Regions from separate parts of the Frondihabitans sp. OV104 genome, predicted to be linked through region 1. Evidence: predicted binding sites of a transcription regulator. Region 1 holds the regulator's gene; the other holds the start of a gene.
What was found. Region 1 encodes HspR, which represses chaperone genes until heat shock. Its sites were predicted from a motif close to AAGTTGAGTCNNNNNGACTCAACTT; they were not measured.
Positions count from the first base shown of each region.

Region 1 (7,476 bases):
GACCAGCGCCCCGTCGAGGGAATGGTGCGCATACGTGCCCTCGAGACCGACCTCGGCCGCGTTGGCGTCGAGTGCGAGCTCGGACACGAGCGGATCTTGGAATACGCGGATGCCGGTCAGCCCATGCGACGACGCGGCACCGAGGGTGAGCGCGCCATAGTGATCGCCGATGACGGCGAGCTGCCCGGAGCCGAGTGCCGAGAGCGTCGCGGTCGCCTTATCGAGGAGCAGCCGATCGGTGGCATCGACCGCGACCAGGTTCGGCGCCTCGAAGTCGGGACGGCGGCGGAGGGCGGCGAGGTCGAGGGGCATGAGCCAAGCGTAGTGATGTGCACAGCCCGGTCGGTAGATCCCGAACGTAATATGTGCATAAAACATTTGACAAACGGCAACTGTTGCGAAACGCTGTGTCTATGCCCATCCCCGAGACCCCACGCTCGAGTCCACGCACGCTGATGCGCGACCGGATCCGCGAAGAGATCCTCAAGGCGATCCTGTCCGGCATCCTCGAACCCGGAGAGCGCCTGGCCGACGACGACCTCATCTCGTGGCTGGGCTGCTCGCGGACACCTGTGCGGGAGGCGCTGAGCGATCTCGCGCACGCGGGCTTCGTCGAGATCGTGCCGAACAAGCACACCCGCGTCGCCGTCCCCCGGGCGGAGGAGGCCGTCCAGGTCATCCAGACGCTGGGGGTCCTGTTCGGAGGCGCGGTTCGGCTGGCGACGCCGGTCCTGCCCGATCCGGTGAGGAGGCAGATCGTCGCCACCCTCGACACCTGCCTGGCGGATCTCCAGAACGATGACGGCCTGGCCCTCAACGTCCACACGTATGCGGCCTTCGACCTCTTCGTCGACTACTGCGGCAATCCGCATCTGCAGCGAGTCTGCCACGACACCACGGCGGGTCTCGCCTACAAGCTGCGTCTGCCCAACATCACCGAGATCTTCGGCCAGCCGCGGCTCACGCGGTCATACAGCGCTCTGCGGCAGGCCACTCTCGACTGCGACGCGATCGCAGCAGAACTCGCCGCGGAGACTCTGCACCAGCTCCCCGCTCCCTGCTCCGAGAGCCTCCTCGACGCGCACACCACCTGACGGCTAGGGCACTACCTCGAGAAGACCTCCGACCGACGTCAACCGGAACCGCGGCGCTCCCGCCTCGACTGTCGCCTCCGGGTCAAGCGGCCCGAGCAGACCGAGCGCCGTCAGCAGCCGTCCCTGAATGGTCGAGCCCGCCATGGCCCAGACCTCCCCGTCGTTGCGAGCGATGCGGCCGTTCAGCGTGCCTGCGATCTCGAGCAACCCGCCGGAGTGGATCGTGACCGTCGCGTCGCAGGTGCCGCTGAGGAGCACGTACCCGCCCGGCTCGATCGTCAGCCGGTCGCCGACGACGCCGCGGAGGTCGAGCGAGCCGCCTTCGCAGACCAGCGCTCCCCTCGGAGCGACCCCGGTGAGCACGATCGGCTCCTCGACGGTGAGCGGATGAGAGATGGTCCCTGACACCTTCTTCATGGCCCGACCCTAGCCCGGTCTCAGGTGCGGTTCCAGAGCGACCGGTAGAAGTCGATGCGCGCGGGGTCGTCGTCGACGCGGTACGCCTCGAGAAAAGCCGCGTCCCATCCGGGGCCGTAGTTCCAGGCCAGGCTCATCGTCGCGACCGCGATGTCGGCCCAGCGGTCGGCGGTTCCGAGCGCGTCGAGGTCGACCATGCCCGACCACGAGCCGTCGTCGTTCAGGATCGTGTTGGGCACGCAGGGGTCGCCGTGGCAGACGACGAGCCGATCGATCGGCGGCGCGTCGCGGGTGTCGAACATCGAGCCTGCGGCCCGCTTCTCGATCGACCAGTCGAACGGGCAGCCGTCGACGGGCACGGTGTCGTGGAACGCCCTCAGCGCCCGACCGACCGCCGGCACAGCCCGCGCAGGATCAGCGAGCCACCGATCGTCCACCGCGCTCCGACCCGGCAGCCCCGCCGTCATCAGCCACTCGGCGTCGTCGTCGCGCCCCTCGTCGAGCACCCGCGGCACCGGCGCGTGGTCGACGGCCCAGCGCAGTCGCGCCGATTCGCCGGCCAGGTCGAGGCCGCGTCCGTGCGGGGCCCACTTGGCGAACCGCCGGGTGTCGCCGTCGCCGAGCTGGAACGTCAGACCGCCCACCTCGTTCACCCAGACCGGCATGATCGCGTCTCCTGCCGCCAGCTCGACGACCCGAGGGGGCGCAGGAACGGGGCCTCGGGGCACCTGCGCCGGCCGGTCGAAGCTCACCGCCGCCTCACCGACCCTCGGGCCGCCAGAGCACCACCTGCGTCGGGCGCTCCGGCCGCCGCCCGGCCCGAAGCGGCACCACGCCGCCGCCGGACGACGCCGCGAACACCCGCGACCCCGGACGGTTCAGCAGCTCGTCGGCGAGCGCGGACTCGAGCTCGCGTACCCGCGACTGCAGGGCGGTCACGTGGTTCTCCAGCTCGAGGATCCGCTTGATGCCCTCTAGGCTGACGCCCTCGCCGCTGAGGCGGGAGATCTCGCGCAGCTGATTGACGTCGCGCATCGAGTAGCGCCGCGACTTGCCAGCCGTCCGCGTCGGGATGACGAGTCCGAGGCGGTCGTACTGGCGGAGCGTCTGCGGGTGCATCTCAGCGAGCTCGGCAGCGACCGCGATCGCGAAGATCGGCGAGTACTCGTCCATGGTCGGCCTCCTCACCGGCTCGGGATAGTCGTCAGACTACGAGGATCGGGGCTACGAGTTCTGCTTGGCCCGGTCGAGCAGGTCGCCGCGCGGGTTCTCGACGGGCAGCGCGGCGACGAGGGCCTCGACAGCCGCCTTGGCCTTGTCGCTGAGGTGCGAAGGGACGGCCACCTGGACGGTGGCGAGCAGGTCGCCCTTACCGTCTTTCGCATCGACCCCGCGGCCCTTGACCCGAAGGACGCGGCCGCTGGGCGTCCCGGGCGCGACGCGCAGGCGGACGTTCTCGCCGCTGAGCGTGGGCACCTCGATGGTGGCGCCGAGGGCAGCCTCGGCGAAGGTCACCGGGACATCGAGTCGCAGATTGAGCCCGTCGCGCTCGAACACGGGGTGCGGGCGGACGGCGATCGTGAGGACGATGTCGCCCGGCTCGCCACCGTCGAGGCTGGGCTCGCCGCGGCCGCGCAGACGGATCTTCTGGCCGTCGTGGACGCCGGCGGGCACGCGCACCTTGATGGGCTTGCCCTGGGACTGCGTCAGCGTGATGGTGTCGCCGGTGATGGCCGTGCGGAAGTCGAGGGTGGTCGAGGCGACGATGTCGCGGCCCTTGCTCGGGCCGCCGTATCCCCGGTAGCCGCCGCTGGTCTGGCCGAAACCGCCGCCGCCGAACATGCCGGAGAAGATGTCCTCGAAGCCGCCCCGCGCTCCTGAAGGATACTGCCCGGCGCCTGCGCCCTGTCGGCCGCCCTGGCCGAACATGCCGCCGAAGACGTCCTCGAAGCCTCCCCCGCCACCCTGGCCGCCGGCACCCGCCGTGAAGCGCGCGCCCGAGCCCATGGCGCGGATCTGGTCGTACTCCTTGCGCTGCGCGGCGTCGGAGAGCACCGAGTTGGCCTCGGAGATCTCCTTGAACTTGGCCTCGGCCTTGGCGTCGCCGGGGTTCGAGTCGGGGTGGTACTGGCGGGCGAGCTTGCGGTAGACCTTCTTGAGTTCCGCGGGGGTCACGTCTTTGGACACGCCGAGCACGGCGTAGAAGTCCTTGTCGAACCAATCCTGGCTGGCCACTCGTGCCGCCCTTCTGTGTGTCGCTCGCGCCCCTCGAAGGACGCGGAAGTATCAGTATGGCGGCGGGCCCCTGGAGGGAGCCCGCCGCCGCTGGTGATGCAGTGCCTAGGCCGGGACCGAGACGGCGACTTTGGCCGCCCGGAGCACTCTCTCGCCGAGCACATAGCCCGGCTCGATGACATCGGCCACGGTGTTGACCGTGACGTCGGCCGTGGGGAGCTGGACGATCGCCTCGTGGAACTTCGGGTCGAACACGTCGCCCTTGGCTCCGATCTGCGTGAGTCCGAAGCGATCGAATCCGCTGCGGAGCTTCTGCGCAATGACCACCATCGGGCCCTCGGTGAGGTCGCCGTGCTGCTCAGCGCGGCTGAGATCGTCGAGAGCCGGGAGGATCGCTCGGATCACCTCGGCCACGACGGCGTCCCGGTTCGCCTCCCGGTCGCGCTCGACGCGCTTTCGGAAGTTGACCAGCTCGGCCTGCGCACGGAGCATGTCCTGGCGCATGTCGGCCACGAGGTCGACGGAGGCCTGATCCAGGATCGCCTCGTCTTCGACCGACAGCTCGACATCGGGGCCCTCGGCCTCGACGAGCTCTTCCGCGCCCTCGACGTCGGCCGTGCCGCCGTCTTCGCTGGGCGACTCCGGGGTCGGCTGGAGCGGCTCTTCTTCGGGGGTGCCGTTCTTGTCGTCGGTCACGGACTACTTCTTGTCGTCTTCGTCGTCCACGACCTCGGCGTCGACGATGTCTTCGTCGTCGGCCGGGGTCTCGGAGGCGGGCTCGTCGGTCGGAGCCGAAGCGGAGGCCTGGTCGGACGCGTAGAGCGCCTGGCCGATCTTCTGCTGCGACTCGGTCAGCTTGTCGACAGCCGGCTTGATGGCCGCCTCGTCGTCGCCGGCGAGCGCGGTCTTCAGCGCGTCGACGTCGCCCTGGACCTCGGTCTTGACGTCGGCGGGGAGCTTCTCGTCGTTCTCCTTCAGCAGCTTCTCGATCGAGTAGACCAGCTGCTCGCCCGAGTTGCGGAGCTCGTTGGCCTCGCGGCGCGCCTTGTCTTCGGCGGCGTGCTCCTCGGCCTCGCGGACCATGCGCTCGATGTCGTCCTTCGAGAGCGACGAGCCACCCGAGATGACCATCGACTGCTCCTTGCCGGTGCCCTTGTCTTTCGCGGAGACGTGCACGATGCCGTTGGCGTCGATGTCGAAGGTGACCTCGATCTGCGGGATGCCGCGCGGAGCCGGAGCGATGCCGGTCAGCTCGAACGTGCCGAGGTTCTTGTTGTCGCGGGTGAACTCGCGCTCGCCCTGGAAGACCTGGATCGCGACGGACGGCTGGTTGTCGTCGGCCGTCGTGAAGGTCTCGCTGCGCTTGGTCGGGATGGCCGTGTTGCGCTCGATGAGCTTGGTCATCGCGCCGCCCTTGGTCTCGATGCCGAGCGACAGGGGGGTGACGTCGATGAGCAGGACGTCCTTGCGCTCGCCCTTGAGGACACCGGCCTGGAGGGCCGCACCCACGGCGACGACCTCGTCTGGGTTCACGCCCTTGTTCGGGTCCTGGCCACCGGTCAGCTGCTTGACGACCTCCCAGACGGCGGGCATGCGGGTCGAGCCGCCGACGAGGACGACGTGCGCGATGTCGCCGACCTTGACACCGGCCTCCTTGATGACGTCGTTGAACGGCTTCTTGGTGCGATCGAGGAGGTCGGAGGTCCACTGCTCGAACTGCGAACGCGAGATGGTCTCGTCGAGGTTGAGGGGGCCATCAGCGGTGAGCGTGAGGTAGGGGAGCTGGATGCTGGTCGACGACGAGGAGCTGAGCTCCTTCTTAGCCTGCTCGGCGGCCTCCTTGAGGCGCTGCTTGGCGATCTTGTCAGTCGAGAGGTCGACGCCGTTGGCATCCTTGAACTTCTTGATGAGGTGCTCGACGATGCGGTTGTCCCAGTCGTCGCCGCCGAGGCGGTTGTCGCCCGAGGTGGAGCGCACCTGGATGGTGGAGAAGTCGTCGTCTTTGCCCACCTCGAGCAGCGAGACGTCGAACGTGCCGCCACCGAGGTCGAAGACCAGGATGAGCTCGTCCTCCTTGCCCTTGTCGAGGCCGTAGGCCAGAGCGGCCGCGGTCGGCTCGTTGATGATGCGGAGCACGTTGAGGCCCGCGATCTCGCCGGCCTCCTTGGTGGCCTGGCGCTCGGAGTCGTTGAAGTAGGCCGGAACGGTGATGACCGCGTCAGTCACGTCTTCGCCGAGGTACTGCTCGGCGTCGCGCTTGAGCTTGCCCAGGATGCGGGCCGAGATCTCCTGCGGCGTGTACTTCTTGTCGTCGATCTCGACCTTCCAGTCGGTGCCGATGTGACGCTTCACCGACGCGATGGTGCGGTCGACGTTGGTGACGGCCTGGCGCTTCGCGGTCTCGCCGACGAGCACCTCGCCGTCTTTCGTGAACGCGACGACCGACGGGGTCGTGCGAAGACCCTCGGCGTTGGCGATGACGGTGGGCTCGCCGCCTTCGAGGACGGCGACCACCGAGTTGGTGGTTCCGAGGTCGATTCCTACTGCACGTGCCATGTGGCTGTTCTCCTTCGTCGTGCTTGGTGTACCTAAAACCTGAGAATCGGAGTTGAGTCCGACGCGCTCAAGTTTAGTCCTCCTTCGACTCGAGTCAAGTGTTCCCTTGAAGACTTGAGCGCCCCAGGCTCAACTTCGAATACCGATCATCTCGTAAGGACTTCGACCAGGACCGAAGATGCATGTGACATATCATGTGGATAACCCCATTTATGAAAGCAGCTTCATGAAGTCATTCCGTACCCTGGGCCTCGCCTCGACCTGCCTCCTGGCCGTCGGTGTCAGCGCCATCGCCGCCACCCCGGCAGTAGCCGCAACCACCCGCATCGCCGGCCCGCTCGTCCTCGCCGACGGCGCCGGCTCCTTCGTGCCCATCACCACACCCACGACCGGGCCTCGAGGGATCGCCGCGGGCGCGCCTTCGGCATCCGTCTCGGAGGCTACGGCCGCGGCGGCGCGATTCTCCCTGCCCAGGGTCGGCGAGACAGGCCTGGTCCGGGCGGCCGACAGGTGCCTCACCCACGTCCCGGATGTGCGGCTCGTCTCGTGCAACGCAGATGACCCGCGACAGGCTTACGAGACGTTCCAGACGGGTGGCGAGCTGAACATCCGGCTGGCTGGCTTCCCCGACGCCGTCCTGGGAGCCTCCTCGCAGGGGCTCTCCTTCGTCGAGAAGGGCACCGCCGGTTTCGCCCAGGCCGGCGTCGCCGACAACTTCCAGCCCGACGAGGCCATCGAGCCTCCGGAGGCTGGACCGCGGCTCGAGGACGTCTTCGCCTTCGATACAGCGGGCGCCGCCATCGTCGGCGGCAAGGCCGGTGCCGGCACCACGGTCACGGTGCAGCTCGACGGCACGACCGTCGCGACGACGACGATCGGCTCGCGAGACACCCGCGGTCTCTTCGGCCTGATCGCACGAGGAGTCGCGCCCCTCGACGAGCTCGTCGTGACAGCCACGTCGAAAGACGGACGGGTGTCGTCTACGAAGACCGTGGTGCAGCGGCACGACTCAGGACCCGTCTCCACCGAGAGCGCGAAGCTCGACGACGGATCTGTCGCAATCACCGGCCGGGGCACCCCGGGGGCCGAGATCGTCGTCTCGGGGCTCATCGAGCCCGAAGCGGCGAAGGGCGACGCGGTCGTCGCGCCGGACGGAACCTACTCCGTCAAGGCG
Region 1 is NZ_CM173541.1:2,867,459-2,874,934, forward strand. It holds gene AC3CBB_RS13375 (class I SAM-dependent methyltransferase) at 1-312, opposite strand, end outside; gene AC3CBB_RS13380 (GntR family transcriptional regulator) at 414-1,094, shown strand; gene AC3CBB_RS13385 (hypothetical protein) at 1,098-1,511, opposite strand; gene AC3CBB_RS13390 (phosphotransferase) at 1,532-2,263, opposite strand; gene AC3CBB_RS13395 (heat shock protein transcriptional repressor HspR) at 2,271-2,684, opposite strand; gene AC3CBB_RS13400 (DnaJ C-terminal domain-containing protein) at 2,736-3,746, opposite strand; gene AC3CBB_RS13405 (nucleotide exchange factor GrpE) at 3,852-4,442, opposite strand; gene dnaK (molecular chaperone DnaK) at 4,446-6,302, opposite strand; gene AC3CBB_RS13415 (hypothetical protein) at 6,529-7,476, shown strand, end outside.

Region 2 (7,476 bases), 400 kb from region 1:
AGTACTACTTCGGCGTCCCTGCCAAGGCCCTGACGCTCGCCCAGGCGGCGACGCTCGCCGCCATGATCAACAACCCCTCCAACCTGCGGATCGACCAGCCGGCGAACAAGGCCAACGGCAAGGCGAACCACTACGCCGCGACGCTCGAGCGCCGCAACTACGTGATCCACCGCATGGAGATCGAGGGGTTCGTCACGCAGGCGCAGTACGCGAAGGCGATCAAGCAGCCCGTCACCCCGCACATCACGCAGCAGTCGAACGGCTGTGCGACGGCCGCGAAGTACGACGCCGGCTACTTCTGCAAGTACGTCGAGCTGTCGCTCCTCGATGACACCGCGTTCGGCAAGACGGCCGACAAGCGCATCGAGACCCTGACCGAGGGCGGCCTGGCTATCCACACCACGCTCAACCTCGACCTGCAGGCGCAGGCTCAGACCGCGGTCAGCGCATACATGCCCACGAGCGTCCCCGGTCTCAACGTCGGCGCCTCGAACGTGTCGGTCGAGCCGGGCACGGGTCGCATCATCACGATGGTGCAGAACACGACGTTCAATGAGACATCGACCGGTGGAGCCGGCACGACCAGCGTCAACTACAACACCGACCACGACCGGGGCGGCTCGCAGGGCTTCCAGACGGGCTCGTCGTTCAAGGCCTTCACGCTCGCCGCCTGGCTCGAGGCGGGCCACACGCTCAACGAGACCGTGACGACCTCCGAGCACGACTTCACCGGAAGCGAGTTCACGAACAGCTGCTACGGCATCAGCAACGATCCGTGGCCCGTGGCGAACGCCGAGGCGGTGCCGGGCTCGATGTCGGTCATGCTCGCGACCGAGGAGTCCATCAACACCGCCTACGCGCAGATGGGCAAGAAGCTCGACCTCTGCTCGATCCAGAACGCCGCCTTCGGCATGGGGATCCACCCGGCCGATCCCGACGCGAACCCGTTCATCTCGGTGCCGTCGATGATCCTGGGCACGAACTACGTCGCCCCCCTCGCGATGGCCACCGCGTACGCCGGCATCGCCAACAACGGCGTCGTCTGCTCCCCTGTCGCCATCATGAGCATCACCGGCGCCGACGGCAAGAAGATCGCGGCCACACCGACCAAGTGCACTCAGGGAATGTCGGAAGACGTCGCGCACGGCGTCCAGTACGCCCTTCAGACCGTCCTCACTCCGGGCGGTACCGCCGCGTCGGCCAACCCCGGCGACGGCGTCCCGATCATCGCCAAGACGGGCACCACCGACGGCGCCGTCCAGAACTGGCTCGTCACCTCGACGTCGAAGATCGCGCAGGCCACCTGGGTCGGCAACATCTCGGGCGGGGCGAATTTCTATCACACGTACATCAACGGGCAGTACGGCTACGGCCTGAAGTTCTCGATGGACAAGCAGATAATCCACGACCTCAACGTCGCCTACCCCGGCGCGACGGGCTTCACGGCCCCGCCGCAGTCCGAGATCGGCTACGTGCAGAAGGCGCCGGCGAAGTCCGACCCGTCGGGTGACGCGAAGAACGACAAGGGTGCGGACAAGGCGCCGACGCCGTCGACGGACAAGGGCAAGAACTAGCCCGACTCAGACGACGAACGCCGTCTCGTGGGCGGCGCTCCGCCAGCGCGAGCCCGGACCGAGCGTCGACCACACCTCGGCGAGGCGCGAGATGCCCTCTTCGAGCGCTGCGGTGGAGTCGGTGATCGGGATTCGGAGGTTGCGCTCGAACGCGCCGTCGATGCCGAACCGCGAGCCCGCAGTCACGGTGACGCCCCGGGAGCGGGCCGCGAGCGACAGGGCGGAGCTGAGGGGGGCGCCGAGGCCGATCCACAGGGCCAGACCTCCGTTGACCGTCGGCACCTCCCACTCCGGCAGGAGCTCGCTGAGCAGGCGCACCGCGGTGTCGCGCCCGGCACCGAGCTCGATGCGCCGGGCCTCGCGGATGCGCGGCAGGTGCGCCATGGCCTCCACCGCGACGAGCTGGTCGAGAACCCCGTTGCCCATGTCGCCGGCGGGCCGGGCGAGGGCGAAGCGCTCGATGAGGTGGCGTTCCGCACGGATCCAGCCGATGCGCAGGCCGCTCCAGATCAGCTTGCTCATCGAGCCGACGGTGATGACCGTGGCGCCGTGCGACGGCAGCGCGGCGAACGGGGTGGTGGTGAACGGCCGGTCGATGTCGAGGTCGGCGGGGGTCTCGTCGACGAGCAGCGGGGTTCCGGTGCGCGCCGCGGTGGTGAGCAGGAGCTCGCGGTCGTCGTCGCGGAGGCTCGCGCCGGTCGGGTTGTGGAAGTCGGGAATCAGGTAGGCGAGGGCAGGACGCGCATCGCGGAGGGTCTCGGCGAGGCCAGGCGCGTCGGTGCCGCCGAGGGGGAGCGGGCTGGCGACGAGCCGCGCGCCGGCTGACAGGAAGGCGTCGAGGGCGTGCGGGTAGCTCGGCGTCTCGACCACGACGCGGTCGGCCCGGCCGAGGAGCGTCCGGGCGATGAGCGCGATGGCGTGCTGGGCGCCGAGCGTCACGAGGATGTTGTCGGCGGTGGTGGGGGCGCCCTTGGCGGTGTACTGGTCGGCGATGGCCTGGCGGAGTTCCTGCGCCCCGAGAAAATCGATGCCGCCTCGCGCGACGTGCTCGGGCAGGCGAACGAGGGCCCGGGCGGCGAAGTCGGCCACCTCGGGCCACGCCTGGGGGGTCGCCTTGCTCAGGTCGAGGTCGACGGGGCCTGAGACGTCGGCGGGGCGCGTCGCGTCGGGGAGCTCGAGCACGCTGCCCGAGCCCTGGACGCTCGACAGCACGCCGCGTTCGCGCAGGAGCCGGTACGCCGACACGACGGTGGTGCGGCTGATGCCGAGCGCGCGGGCGATCTCGCGCTCGGCCGGGAGGCGGGTGGACGAGCGGACGCGGCCGTCGATCAGGAGCACGTTCAGCTTCTCGGCGAGCTCGATGTGCGCGACGCCGCCGTGGCGCCATTCGCCGAGAAGGGTCTGGAGCGCGTGGGTTCCGAGGGCGGTCGTCGTGGTCACGGAGCCACTTTACCGGGATTGGTCCTTTCTGCGGCCGCCAAAGCAGGATTGGATCTCGACATGACCTCATTGGACTCGTCAATAATCGCCCTGCTCGTCTTCGCCGGGATTGGCCTCGTCGCCATCGCCTTAGTCGTCGTCGCCGTCGCGCGCGACGGCTACGGGCCGGTGCCCGACCGCGATGGAGGTCGCCGCGCGACTCAGCGCCGCAGCGTCTGAGCCGGGTACTCGCCGAACCGCTTGACGTAGGCCGACGAGAATCGGCCCGAGTGCGCGAAGCCCCAGCGGAGGGCGATCATCGACACGGTGGTCTCGGAGGGGGCCGCGGCCAGCAGCTCGCCGCGCACCCGGTCGAGGCGGACGCCCCGGAGGTACTCGCTCGGCGTCGACTCGAACTGCTGGTGGAAGGCGTGCTGCAGCCCGCGCAGGCTGAGGCCGGCCGCGTCGGCGATCGCCGTGGTCGTGATCGGCTCGGCCGCGTGCTCGTGGACGAACTCCAGGGCCGCGACGAGCCGCGCGTTGCCGGGCGCGACCGCCAGACCTCGCCGCTCGGGGCCCTCGTGCGCGAACGTGTCGAGCAGGGCTCCGGCGAGCAGCCGCTTCGCCTCGGACTGCTGCAGCTCGGTCGAGGGCGTGCCGAGGATGGCGCGCGCGGCCACCTGGACGGCCTCGTTCCACGCCACGAGCGCTGCCGTGTCGGGAATCGCCGTGTGGTCGAAGTGGAGCCGGCTCGGCTCCGCGCCGGCGCGCTCGGCCGCGATCCGCTCGAGGTAGCCCGACTCGAAGTGGATGAGGTTCTGCCGGAAGTCGCTGAGGTGGAACGCGTACCGCCGACCCGTCGGGAACATCGCCGGTCGCCCCCGCGCCATCCGCAGCTCGTCCGCGCCGATGTCCATCAGGCCCTGGCCGGCGGTCAGCCACGACACGATGTACTCGCCCTCGGGCTGCACCGTGCCGCGGATCGATCCGAGAAACCTCGACGACCGCAGGGTCACGTCGTCGTCGCCGTCGATCGTGTAGCGGTACGCGAACGGCAGCTCGGTCTGCTCCGCGTAGAAGCCGGAGCCGTTGTAGTTGCCCGCGTACAGGGCGAAGGCCTCGTCGAGGTCGCGTCCGTGGTGGTCGGCCTTGATCTGGGCGGTATCGGGCGTCTGCTCGGCGTCCGGGCTGTCGTGGTGCTGGCTCATCGATGGGGATGCTCGCACGTGGGTGACGCTTGCGTCATCCCCTGGTGCGGCCGTGTTTTTCCTGGTAATGGGCGAGTGTTAGGCACACCTCCGGCGCTGACCGGGGACTATCCGAAAAACGCCAGGCGACAAGGGCAGAGTGGAGATCCGTCCCTGAATTCACAAGGAGTACTCGATGTCGAACGACAACCCGTCTGGTGCCGGTTCTGCCGGAGACCCCGCTGCCGACCGCCCTCAGGCCGGCCCCGCCCCGCAGTACGGCGAGTACGCGCCTCCGGGTGCTGTCCCGCCGCCCGTCACGACGCAGCCCGCCGCCGACTCCACGGGATCGCAGGCCGAGCAGGCCGGCGGCTTCGGCGCGTTCGCCGGCGGCGGCTACCCGCAGGTCGTCGCGACCTACACGAAGTACGAGGACGCCCAGGCCGCGGTGGACCGCCTGAGCGACGAGGGCTTCCCCGTCGAGAACGTCTCGATCGTCGGCCACGACATCCGCACGGTCGAGAACGTGTCGGGGCGTCTCACCAACGGCAAGGCGGCCGGGCGCGGTGCGCTCAGCGGCGTCTGGTTCGGCCTGTTCCTCGGCTTCCTGTTCGCGATCTTCGCCAATGCGAACCTCGTCGCGGTGCTCCTCACGGCCGTCGTGGCGGGTGCCGTGTGGGGAGCCCTGTTCGGATTCGCCGGGCACGCCATGACCCGCGGCCGCCGCGACTTCTCGTCGATCAAGACCATGGAGGCCGGCCGCTACGAGGTGCTGGTGCGCGGGGAGTTCTCCGCCCGGGCCTCGCAGGTGCTGACTCAGGCCGTCTACAAGTAAGGGTTGAGTCCACCCCGCTCACCTTTGTGGGCGGGGTGGGAATGTCTCGCGTCCTCCTGCGTTGAGTTGAGTCAAAGGCACTCAAGTTTCTCCTGGAGGTTCCATGCCCGACAACGTCGACATCAGCCGACTCCTCAGCCGTCGCACGCACGAGCTCATGGCCGCGGCGCGCGAGATCGCCGTCTCGCGCGGTCACGCGGAGCTCGACGCTCTCCACATCCTTCGGGCCGCGCTCGACCTCCACCCGGCCAGCGACCTCGTCGCCTACGTCGGAGCCGACCGCGAGGCCCTGGCCGCGGCAGTCGACGGCCGCCTCCCCGGCGCGTCCGCCGATGCCCCGCAGCGTCCGGCCCTGACCGCGGCGGCCCAGCGGATCCTGCTGGAGGCCGCTCAGGCGGCACGCGCATTCGGCTCGACCTACGTCGACCCGGAGCACGTCGTCTTCGCGCTCGTCGTCGATCAGGGCTCCGCGCCCGGCCAGCTGCTCGGCGCCGCGGGGATCACTCCCGAGGCCATGCAGCGCTTCGTGCAGTCCGGCGGCCCCGCGCAGGCGGCGGCCGGCGCCGAGCCGGCATCCGAGACGCCGACGCTCGACCAGTACGGCACGGATCTCACCGCGCGAGCTCGCGAGGGCCTCATCGACCCGGTCATCGGCCGCGCCGATGAGATCGAGGCGACCGTCGAGATCCTGCTCCGCCGCACCAAGAACAACCCCGTCCTGATCGGCGAGCCCGGCGTCGGCAAGACCGCCATCGTCGAGGGTCTCGCCCAGCGCATCGTCTCCGGCGACGTGCCTCCGGTGCTCCGCGACAAGCGCGTGGTCGCCCTCGACCTGCCGGGCATGGTGGCGGGCACCCGCTACCGCGGCGACTTCGAGGAGCGCCTCACCAAGGCGATGGACGAGATCACAGCGCACTCCGACGAGCTCATCGTCTTCATCGACGAGCTGCACACCGTCGTCGGCGCCGGTGCCGGAAGCGACGGCGGAATGGACGCCGGCAACATCCTCAAGCCGCGTCTCGCCCGGGGCGACCTCCACGTCGTCGGCGCCACCACGCTGGCCGAGTACCGCCGCGTCGAGAAGGACGCCGCACTCGAGAGGCGCTTCCAGCCCGTCCAGGTGCCCGAGCCCTCGGTGGCCGACGCCACGGCCATCCTCGGCGGGCTCGCCCCGCGCTACGAGGAGCACCACTCGGTGACCTACACGCCCGAGGCCCTCGCGGCCGCAGTGGAGCTCTCGCACCGCTACGTCAGCGACCGCTTCCTCCCCGACAAGGCCATCGACCTGATCGACCAGGCCGGCGCCCGCCGTCGCTTGCGCCTCGGGCTCGTCGTCGACACCGCCGCACTCCAGGCCGAGCTCGCCGAGCTCGAGGCCGAGAAGAACCGCGCGGTGGCGGCCGAGCGGTACGAGGAGGCGTCGGGGCTGCGCGACGCGATGACGGCCGTCGAGGCCCGGCTGGCGGAAGCGTCCGGCGTTCCTGCGCCCGAGGACCTCGCCGCGAACGCCGACGCGGTCATCACCGCCGACGACATCGCCGAGCTCATCTCGCGCGCCACGGGGATCCCCGCCGCGCGCCTCACCGACGGCGACCGCTCACGGCTCGCGCTGCTCGAGACGGAGCTGCACGAGCGCGTCGTCGGTCAGGACGACGCCGTCGCGGTGATCGCCAAGGCCGTCCGGCGCTCGCGCACCGGGCTCGGCGACCAGCGCCGCCCGACCGGCAGCTTCCTCTTCCTCGGCCCGACGGGCGTGGGTAAGACCGAGCTGGGGAAGGCCCTGGCCGCGTCGCTGTTCGGCGACGAGACCGCCATGCTGCGCTTCGACATGTCGGAGTTCGGCGAGCGCCACACCGTCTCGCGCCTCGTCGGCGCCCCTCCCGGCTACGTCGGCTACGAAGAAGCCGGTCAGCTGACGGAGCGCGTGCGCCGCAACCCGTACTCGGTCATCCTGCTCGACGAGATCGAGAAGGCGCACCCCGACGTGTTCAACCTGCTGCTGCAGGTGCTCGACGACGGGCGCCTGACCGACGGACAGGGACGCACGGTCGACTTCCGCAACACGGTGGTCATCATGACGTCGAACCTCGGGTCGGAGTTCTTGGCGTCGCGGAGCGGTGCGATGGGCTTCGTCGGCGGGCCGGCCGACGGCGGCGGTTCTGACAGGCACAGCGGGTTCGGCTCGGACAAGGCGCTGCGCGACCGCGTGATGGGCAAGCTGCGTGAGGCCATGCGACCGGAGTTCCTCAACCGCATCGACGAGATCGTGCTGTTCCGCAAGCTCGAGCGCACGCAGCTCGCAGCGATCGTGTCGCTCATGCTGGCCGAGACCGGCGCCCGGCTCGCCGCGCAGGGCATCCGGTTCGACGCCTCGCCCGAGGCCGTCGACTGGCTGGCCGAGCACGGGTACGAGCCCGAGTACGGCGCTCGCCCGCTGCGCCGGCTGATCCAGCGCGAGGTC
Region 2 is NZ_CM173541.1:2,467,589-2,475,064, reverse strand. It holds gene AC3CBB_RS11655 (transglycosylase domain-containing protein) at 1-1,574, shown strand, start outside; gene yczR (MocR-like transcription factor YczR) at 1,581-3,014, opposite strand; gene AC3CBB_RS11645 (hypothetical protein) at 3,075-3,233, shown strand; gene AC3CBB_RS11640 (AraC family transcriptional regulator) at 3,215-4,201, opposite strand; gene AC3CBB_RS11635 (YflT domain-containing protein) at 4,377-5,015, shown strand; gene AC3CBB_RS11630 (ATP-dependent Clp protease ATP-binding subunit) at 5,119-7,476, shown strand, end outside.
Region 2: a site for HspR is predicted at 5,079-5,103, ahead of AC3CBB_RS11630 (ATP-dependent Clp protease ATP-binding subunit). Genes of this name have one in related genera too.